Regions from separate parts of the Streptomyces sp. NPDC048248 genome, predicted to be linked through region 1. Evidence: riboswitches for the same ligand, from Rfam matches in the RefSeq annotation. Region 1 holds a riboswitch; the other holds the start of a gene.
The links. Region 1 has a riboswitch for S-adenosylmethionine ahead of ACGFZW_RS08255 (aminotransferase class V-fold PLP-dependent enzyme). Riboswitches for the same ligand answer to the same signal wherever they lie in the genome.
Positions count from the first base shown of each region.

Region 2: another riboswitch for S-adenosylmethionine. It lies ahead of thrC (threonine synthase); the one in region 1 lies ahead of ACGFZW_RS08255 (aminotransferase class V-fold PLP-dependent enzyme).

Region 1 covers NZ_JBICZL010000003.1:495,071-499,275, forward strand. Annotated here, with positions in the region: gene ACGFZW_RS08245 (cytochrome bc complex cytochrome b subunit) at 1-376, shown strand, start outside; gene trpD (anthranilate phosphoribosyltransferase) at 515-1,579, shown strand; SAM riboswitch class IV at 1,663-1,780, shown strand; gene ACGFZW_RS08255 (aminotransferase class V-fold PLP-dependent enzyme) at 1,951-3,333, shown strand; gene ACGFZW_RS08260 (Lrp/AsnC family transcriptional regulator) at 3,400-3,681, opposite strand; gene ACGFZW_RS08265 (rhomboid family intramembrane serine protease) at 3,678-4,205, opposite strand, start outside.
Region 2 covers NZ_JBICZL010000009.1:306,444-310,648, reverse strand. Annotated here, with positions in the region: gene ACGFZW_RS21560 (trehalose-6-phosphate synthase) at 1-304, opposite strand, end outside; gene ACGFZW_RS21555 (glucosyl-3-phosphoglycerate synthase) at 352-1,314, opposite strand; SAM riboswitch class I at 1,486-1,646, shown strand; gene thrC (threonine synthase) at 1,664-2,947, shown strand; gene ACGFZW_RS21545 (MoaD/ThiS family protein) at 3,062-3,340, shown strand; gene ACGFZW_RS21540 (cold-shock protein) at 3,754-3,957, shown strand.

The DNA of each region.
Region 1 (4,205 bases):
GATCGGCTTCTTCGTCCTTCCGGTGCTGGCCTTCATCGCCACCAAGCGGATCTGCCTGGGTCTGCAGCGTCGCGACAAGGACAAGGTGCTGCACGGACGCGAGTCCGGCATCATCAAGCGCCTGCCGCACGGTGAGTTCATCGAGGTGCACGAGCCGCTCGACCAGGAGCAGCTGCACACGCTCACGCAGCACGAGCAGCCCAAGCCCGTGGAGCTCGGTCCGGAGGTCGACGAGAACGGCGTCGCCCGCAAGGTGTCGCGGGGGCAGAAGCTGCGCGCCAAGCTGTCGAAGTCGTACTACGGCGAGGACAGCGTCATTCCGAAGCCCACGGCCGAGGAGTACAAGGAGATCACCAGTGGCCACGGCCACCACTGATCCCCACAGCGCCGTGTAGCCACGGCAGGTAGTACGCCACCCAGAGGGCCCCGTCCGGCGAATGGACGGGGCCCTCCGGCCTGCCGGGGCCTCGGTAGGCTGACGGCATTAGCAGGAGACGATCCAGGAGTGTGGACCATGAACGTTGTGACCCCGGTCGGCGGCGACAGCGTGGCGGCCCACACCTGGCCGGACGTGCTGAATGCCCTGCTCGACGGCCGTGACCTCGCCGCGGACGACACCGCGTGGGCGATGGACCGGATCATGCGGGGCGAGGCCAGCGACGCGCAGATCGCCGGTTTCGCGGTGGCGCTGCGGGCCAAGGGCGAGACCGTCGCGGAGATCTCCGGGCTGGTACGGACGATGTACCGGCACGCCCGGCTGATCGAGGTACCGGGGCCGAGCGTCGACATCGTCGGCACCGGCGGCGACGGCGCCAAGACCGTCAACATCTCCACGATGTCCGCGATCGTGGTGGCCGGCACCGGCGCGAAGGTCGTCAAGCACGGCAACCGCGCGGCCTCGTCCGCCAGCGGCGCGTCCGATGTGCTGGAGAAGCTCGGGGTCAACCTCGATCTCACCCCGCAGCGGGTCACCGAGGTCGCCCAGGAGGCGGGCATCACCTTCTGCTTCGCGGTGAAGTTCCACCCGTCGCTGCGGCATGTCGCGCCCGCGCGGCGCGAGCTGGGCATCCGTACCACTTTCAACGTGCTCGGCCCGCTGACCAACCCGGCGAAGGTGCGCGCGCAGGCGACCGGTGTGGCGGACGCCCGGATGGCTCCCATCCTCGCCGGGGTGCTCGCCGAGCGTGGTTCCTCGGCGCTGGTCTTCCGCGGTGACGACGGGCTGGACGAGCTGACGACGACGGCGACCTCCCGGGTGTGGATCGTGCGGGACGGCGCGGTGCGCGAGGAGTCCTTCGACCCCAGGGACGTCGGGATCCCCCTGGTGCCGGTGGAGGCGCTGCGCGGCGCGGACGCGTCGTACAACGCCGATGTGGCCCGCCGGCTGCTGGAGGGCGAGGGCGGGCCGGTGCGCGACGCGGTGCTGCTGAACTCCGCGGCCGCCCTGGTGGCCCTGGAGCCTTCCGACGCGCCCTTGGCGGAGCAGATCCGGGCCGGCATCGAGAAGGCGGCCCGGTCGATCGACTCCGGGGCGGCCAAGCGGGCCCTGGAGCGCTGGGTGGCCGCAAGCAACGCCTGACCGGCCACGGTGTGACGCAGGCCTCGGTCCGTCCTTCGGACCGGGGCTTGCGCCCGTTCGCCGGTGTGGCATGATTCTGCGCAGGTCACGAGTGACAGCGATGCAGGCCCCGGCCCGCTGTCCGGCAACCCTCCTTCCGTGGCGGGGTGCCCCGGGTGATGACCAGGCCGCAGGCAGCGAGGTCTGTGGCAAGCGCGGATCCCTCGCCAGGGATCCTGGTTGTCGAGGGAGATCTCTCCGTGATTCAGCGAATGCGATAGGGCCCGACGGCCCCTTTTCCGCACCCTTTTCTCTTTGCGCTGCGCCGCCGCGGCTTTCTGTGCCCGTGGCCTTTTCGCAGCGAATTCGCTTATCTCCCAGGGGAGTTCGCCATGTCTGTTTCCGCCGTCGCCGCCGACCGTTCGCTCTGTGCCCCGCTGCCGGTTCTGGGCCGGGACGTCCTCGTCCCGCTCGTGACCGGCGGCGAGGTCGACTACGCCGCGCTCGACTACGCCGCCAGCGCGCCGACCCTGCAGCGGGTCTGGGACGACGTGGCCGGCTACGCGCCGTACTACGGCAGCGTGCACCGCGGTGCCGGGTACCTCTCGCAGCTGTCCACCGACCTGTTCGAGAACAGCCGCGCCACCATCGCCGGCTTCCTCGGCTGCCGCGCCGACGACCAGGTGGTCTTCACCCGTTCGACGACCGACTCGCTGAACCTGCTGGCTGCCGCCCTGCCGCGGGACACCGAGGTCTTCGTCTTCGAGACCGAGCACCACGCCTCGCTGCTGCCGTGGGAGCAGCGTGCGGACACCGTCGTGACGTACCTGAACGCGCCGCGCACCCCGCAGCAGGCGGTGGAGACCCTGGAGAAGGCCCTGGCCGGCCGGGCGGCAGCAGGGCGCGGCCCGGCGCTGGTGTGCGTGACAGGTGCCTCGAACGTGACCGGTGAGCTGTGGCCGGTGCGGGAGCTGGCCGCCGCGGCGCATGCGCACGGCGCCCGCATCGTGCTGGACGCGGCCCAGCTCGCGCCGCACCACCCGGTCGACATCGCCACCCTGGACGTGGACTGGGTCGCCTTCTCCGGACACAAGCTGTACGCCCCGTTCGGTGCCGGAGTGCTGGCCGGCCGCGCGGACTGGCTGCAGGCCGCGGAACCCTACCTCGCGGGCGGCGGCGCGAGCCGCAAGGTCTCGCGGCGTGCGGACGGCGGCGTGGACGTCGAGTGGCACACCACCGCGGCCCGGCACGAGGCGGGCTCGCCCAATGTCATCGGCGCCTACTCCATCGCCTCCGCCTGCCAGGCGCTGACCGAGGCCGGCTTCGAGACCCTGGTCGCCCGCGAGCAGGCGCTGATCGCCCGCCTCCGGGAGGGTCTGGCCGAGGTGCCCGAGGTGAAGGTGCTCTCGCTCTTCGGAGACGACGCCCCGCGGGTGGGCGTCCTGTCGTTCGTCATCGAGGGCTGGAACAGCTCGCACTTCGCGGCGGCGCTGTCGGCCGAGTACGGCATCGGCGTCCGCGACGGCCTGTTCTGCGCCCACCCGCTCGTGCGGACCCTGCTGGGCAGCGAGCCGCAGGAGCCGGGCGAGTGCGGCGCACCGGAGGCGGCGCCGGGGGAGCGGTCGCTGAACGCCATCCGGGTCAGCTTCGGCGCGGGAACGCCCGAGGAGCATGTCGAGCGGTTCGTGCGGGCCGTCAAGGAACTGGTGGCGGACGGTGCGCGCTGGAACTACCGGACCGAGGACGGGCGTTGCGTGCCCGACACCTCGGCCTGACCGGCGCGACACCCCGCCCGACAGCGGGACCCGGCGGTCTTCGCCGCCGGCCTTCGGACGCGCCTGCTACGCGTCCAGGCCGATGGCGAAGGCCGCTTCGAGGTCGTGCTGGGAGTAGGTGCGGAAGGCGATGTGCGTCTCGGTGGAGGCGACGCCGGGCACCTTGCTGATCCGGCCGGGGATGACATCGGCGAGGTCGTCGTGGGCGGCCACCCGCACCATCGCGATCAGGTCGTGCGCACCGGTGACGGAGTAGACCTCGCTGACACCTTCCAGCGCGGCGATCTTCTCGGCGATCTCCGGGATCTGGTCCACGCTGGTCTTGATGAGCACGATCGACGTGATCACGGCTGGCTCTCTCCCTCGGTCGCCGGTTCGTTCCCCCGGGTGGCCTCCACACTATCCCTCCCGTAGCGCACCCATGCGTACAGGAACCCGAGCGCGAACCCCACCACATGGGCGAGGTAGGCGACCCCGGGGCCGCCGGGATCGTGGCGCGCGGCCTGCCACTGCAGGCCGAACCAGAAGAGCAGCACGATCCAGGCGGGGAAGCGCAGCGGCAGGAAGAACAGGAACGGGAAGAGGCTGGTCACCCGGGCCTTGGGGAAGAGGTACAGAAAGGCGCCGAGGACCCCGGAGATCGAGCCGGACGCGCCCACCAGGGTCTGGGCGGACGTCGCGTGCGCGGCCGCGTAGCCGAGAAGTGCCAGATAGCCGGTGGCGATGTAGAAGACGGCGAACGGCAGTCGGCCCATCCGCGCCTCGGTCATCCCGCCGAAGACGTACAGGAACAGCATGTTGCCCAGCAGGTGCAGCCAGCTGCCGTGGACGAACAGCGCGCTGAGCGGGGTGGCGAGCACGGCGACCGAGCC
Region 2 (4,205 bases), on a different contig from region 1:
TCGCGATGCCGTTGTAGGCGTCGGCGTACACCTCCGCCGGGATGTCCAGCATCCGGACGCGCTGTCCGCCGGTGTCCTCCGCGGACAGCAGCCCGCCGGTGCGCCGCACCGCCTCCCGGTCGCCCTCGCCGAGCGCGGCGCACACCCACACCGCGTCGGTGTCCGGGCCGATGGCCGACAGGCCCGAGACGAGCCCGCCGCCGCCGCGCTTGGCGCTCAGCGCGCCGTCCTCCCCCAGGGTGTAGGAGACCGGACCGCGATTGGACGCGACGAGAACCTCGGCACCACTGCGCTCGGAGACCATGCCGCGAGACTAACCCGCGACAGATCCGCTCAAACGTACGGAGTCGGTCAGGCCGCCCGCCGCTCGGCGTATTCGGGGACATCGGCCATCGGAGGCCGCTCCTCGGTGTCCACGTCCGTCGTGCGCGGCACGAATCCCTCCTGGCCGCGATCGAACTGCGTCAGCCGTGGCCGGATCAAGTGGCCGCGGGTGAGGCGCAGTTGGGCGGTTCGGTAGATCGCCGCCGCCATCCTCCCGAGAGCCTGGCCGTCCTGATGGCGGTGCTTGCGGACGCCCACGTCGACCTGCGCCAGGGCGTCCAGGCCGACGGTGTGCAGGGCGTCGACGAGCAGGCCCAGCTCGACGCCGTAGCCGACCGGGAACGGCAGCCGCTCCAGCAGCGAGCGTCGGGCCGCGTACTCACCGCCCAGTGGCTGGACGAAGCCCGCCAGCTGCGGCCAGTGCAGGTTCAGCAGCGGGCGGGCCACCAGCTCGGTGACCCGGCCGCCCTGACCGGCGCCCGAGCCGTCCACGCCGGTCTCCAGCGGCCGGTCGTACATCGCCTTCACGAACTGGATGTCCGGATCCGTCAGCAGCGGGCCGACGATCCCGGAGACGAACGACGGCGAGAACTCGCGCAGGTCGGCGTCGACGAAGCAGACGATGTCGCCGCTGGTGGCGAGCAGCGAGCGCCACAGCACCTCGCCCTTGCCGGGCAGCGCGGGCAGCCGCGGCAGGACGCTGTCGCGGTGCACCACCCTCGCCCCGGCCGCCGCCGCGACCTCGGCCGTACGGTCGGTGGATCCGGAGTCGAGCACCACCAGCTCGTCGACCAGCGGCACCGCCTCGGTCATCAGCTCGCCGCGGATCGCCGCGACGATCGTGCCGACCGTCGCCTCCTCGTCGAGTGCGGGCAGTACGACGCTGACCTTCCGGCCCGTCTGCCGCTTGGCCTCCAGGAGCCGGCCGAGCGGCCGGTCGGCAGCGGACCAGGAGCGGCTGCTCAGCCAGCGCTCCACTTCTTCCAGCACGTCTACGATCTCCTCGGTGGCCGTCGAACGACGACCGTGTGATCCATCTCGCGGTTCGGACGACTATCTCAACCCTCACTGCCTTCGGTTACAGTCTTGAACAACGCGGATCACCGTCGTATGTCGGGGGTGCCGCGGAACAAACGCCTGGGTTTCGGCCCAGCGCCATACCGCTCATCCAGAGGGGCAGAGGGAAACGGCCCGTTGAAGCCCCGGCAACCCTCCAGCCGGTCTTGCCGCCAGGACGCTGATGTCCCGCGCGCGTGAGGCTCCCGGCTAGGGAAGGTGCCAAATCCGTCTCGTGGCGAGATGCGCCGCGAGGAAGATGAGGAGAAAGGGCCTCGCCTCCATGGCTGTGCAAGTCACCGAAAACACTCCCTCCGTCGCTCTCGGTCCCGCCGCCGCGCTCTCCTGCCGCGAGTGCGGACAGCGCTTCGACCTCGGCCCGATCTTCGCCTGCCAGGAATGTTTCGGGCCGCTCGAAGTCGCGTACGACCTGCCGAGCGGCGACCCGGAGGCCCTGCGGAAGCAGATCGAGGCCGGCCCCGACAACATCTGGCGCTACGCGCCGCTGCTGCCCGTCCCCGCCGACGTCGCGGACAAGCCGAACCTGAACCCGGGGTTCACCAAGCTGGTCAAGGCCGACAACCTCGCCCGTGAGCTGGGCGTCACCGGCGGTCTGTACGTCAAGGACGACTCCGGCAACCCCACGCACTCCTTCAAGGACCGCGTCGTGGCGATCGCCGTCGAGGCGGCCCGCGCCTTCGGCTTCACCACCCTGTCCTGCTCCTCCACCGGCAACCTCGCCGGTGCGGTCGGTGCCGCGGCGGCCCGCGCGGGCTTCCGCTCCTGCGTGTTCATCCCGCACGACCTGGAGGCCGGCAAGGTCGTCATGGCCGCGGTCTACGGCGGCGACCTGGTCGGCATCGAGGGCAATTACGACGACGTCAATCGCTTCTGCTCGGAGCTCATCGGCGACCCGCTGGGTGAGGGCTGGGGCTTCGTCAACGTCAACCTCCGCCCCTACTACGGCGAGGGCTCCAAGACACTGGCGTACGAGATCTGCGAGCAGCTGGGCTGGCAGCTGCCGGACCAGATCGTCATCCCGATCGCCTCGGGCTCGCAGCTGACGAAGATCGACAAGGGCCTCAAGGAGCTCATCGCGCTCGGCCTCGTCGAGGACAAGCCGTACAAGATCTTCGGCGCGCAGGCCGAGGGCTGCTCGCCCGTCTCGACGGCCTTCAAGGCCGGCCACGACGTGGTGCGGCCGCAGAAGCCGAACACCATCGCCAAGTCGCTGGCCATCGGCAACCCGGCCGACGGGCCGTACGTGCTCGACATCGCGCGCCGTACGGGCGGTGCGGTGGAGGATGTCAACGACGAGCAGGTCGTCGACGCGATCAAGCTGCTGGCCCGGACGGAAGGGATCTTCGCGGAGACCGCGGGCGGTGTGACCGTTGGCGTGACGAAGAAGCTCATCGACAGCGGTCTGCTCGACCCGTCCCTGTCCACGGTCGTCCTGAACACCGGCGACGGCCTCAAGACGCTTGACGCCGTCGCCCCGACCACGGGGCCCTCGGCGACCATCCGCCCGAGCCTGGACGCGTTCCGCGCGGCCGGTCTGGCCGGCTGACCCGCCGTACGCAGCCATACGGCCGCCGTACGCAGCCATACGGCCGGCGAGCGCAGCCGTAGGCAGTCGCACAGCCCCGAACTTGTACTCCGAAGTCGCTGGAAGGCAGAACCCATGAGCGTCAACGTCCGCATCCCCACCATTCTTCGCACCTACACCGACGGCAAGGCCGAGGTCGCGGCAGACGGCGCGACCCTCTCCGAGGTGATCGCCGACCTGGAGAAGAACCACCAGGGCATCGCGGCCCGGGTGCTGGACGACGCGGGCAAGCTGCGCCGTTTCGTGAACGTCTACGTCAATGACGACGACGTGCGTTTCGAGCAGGGCCTGGAGACGCCGACGCCGGACGGGGCGGGTGTCTCGATCATTCCGGCAGTGGCCGGCGGGTGCTAATTCGCGCCATCTCTTCTCTCGCTTGACTGGAATTGCCCCGTCCGCCGAAAAGCGGACGGGGCAATTCCGTTCTGTGAAAGGGGATACCATGGCGATGATCCCTCTCCGCGCGCGTGCCGAACGCATATGAGACCGCGGCGAGTTGTGCCCAAAGTGTGTGCGGCATTTGTCGCCCAGGTGCGTTATGCCCGGCCCGGCTTGCCCAGGGAAAGCGGTGTTTCACCGCATATTGCCGATTCTCCGGCGCCAGAATTCTCGTCCGATTGACCTGTTGCGCTGGGCAGTGGTGCAGATACATTCAGCGGCGGTCGACGCGTTCCGGCGCACACCCCGCGGGCCTTTCGGGGGGTGAGGTCTGACCCGGGTCCGCGGAGTGCGGTCCTGTGCAAGGGCCAGTAATAGGGGAGTTAGGCATGGCTCAGGGCACCGTCAAGTGGTTCAACGCGGAGAAGGGGTACGGCTTCATCGCGGTCGACGGTGGTGCGGATGTTTTCGTCCACTACAGCGCGATTCAGATGGACGGCTACCGCACCCTTGAGGAGGGTCAGCGGGTCGAGTTCGAGATCTCGCAGGGCCAGAAGGGGCCGCAGGCGGACATGGTCCGGGTGGCCGGCTGAAGCGCCGACCGACTGCAGCGTGATGAGGGTCCGCATCCCTGAGGGGGTGCGGGCCCTCTGCTGTGTGTCCGGTGGCCGTCGTGTCCGGCGGGTGTCCGGTGGGCGTCCGGAGGGTGGGCCATCGCGGGAGGCGCTTGCACTCGCACCCCCCGAGTGCTAATCATTGCGTTAGCACTCTCCGAGTGAGAGTGACAGTTAAGGACCGACTCGGTGAGGTCGGCAGGCCGGTGGGGCAAGGAACCACAGGC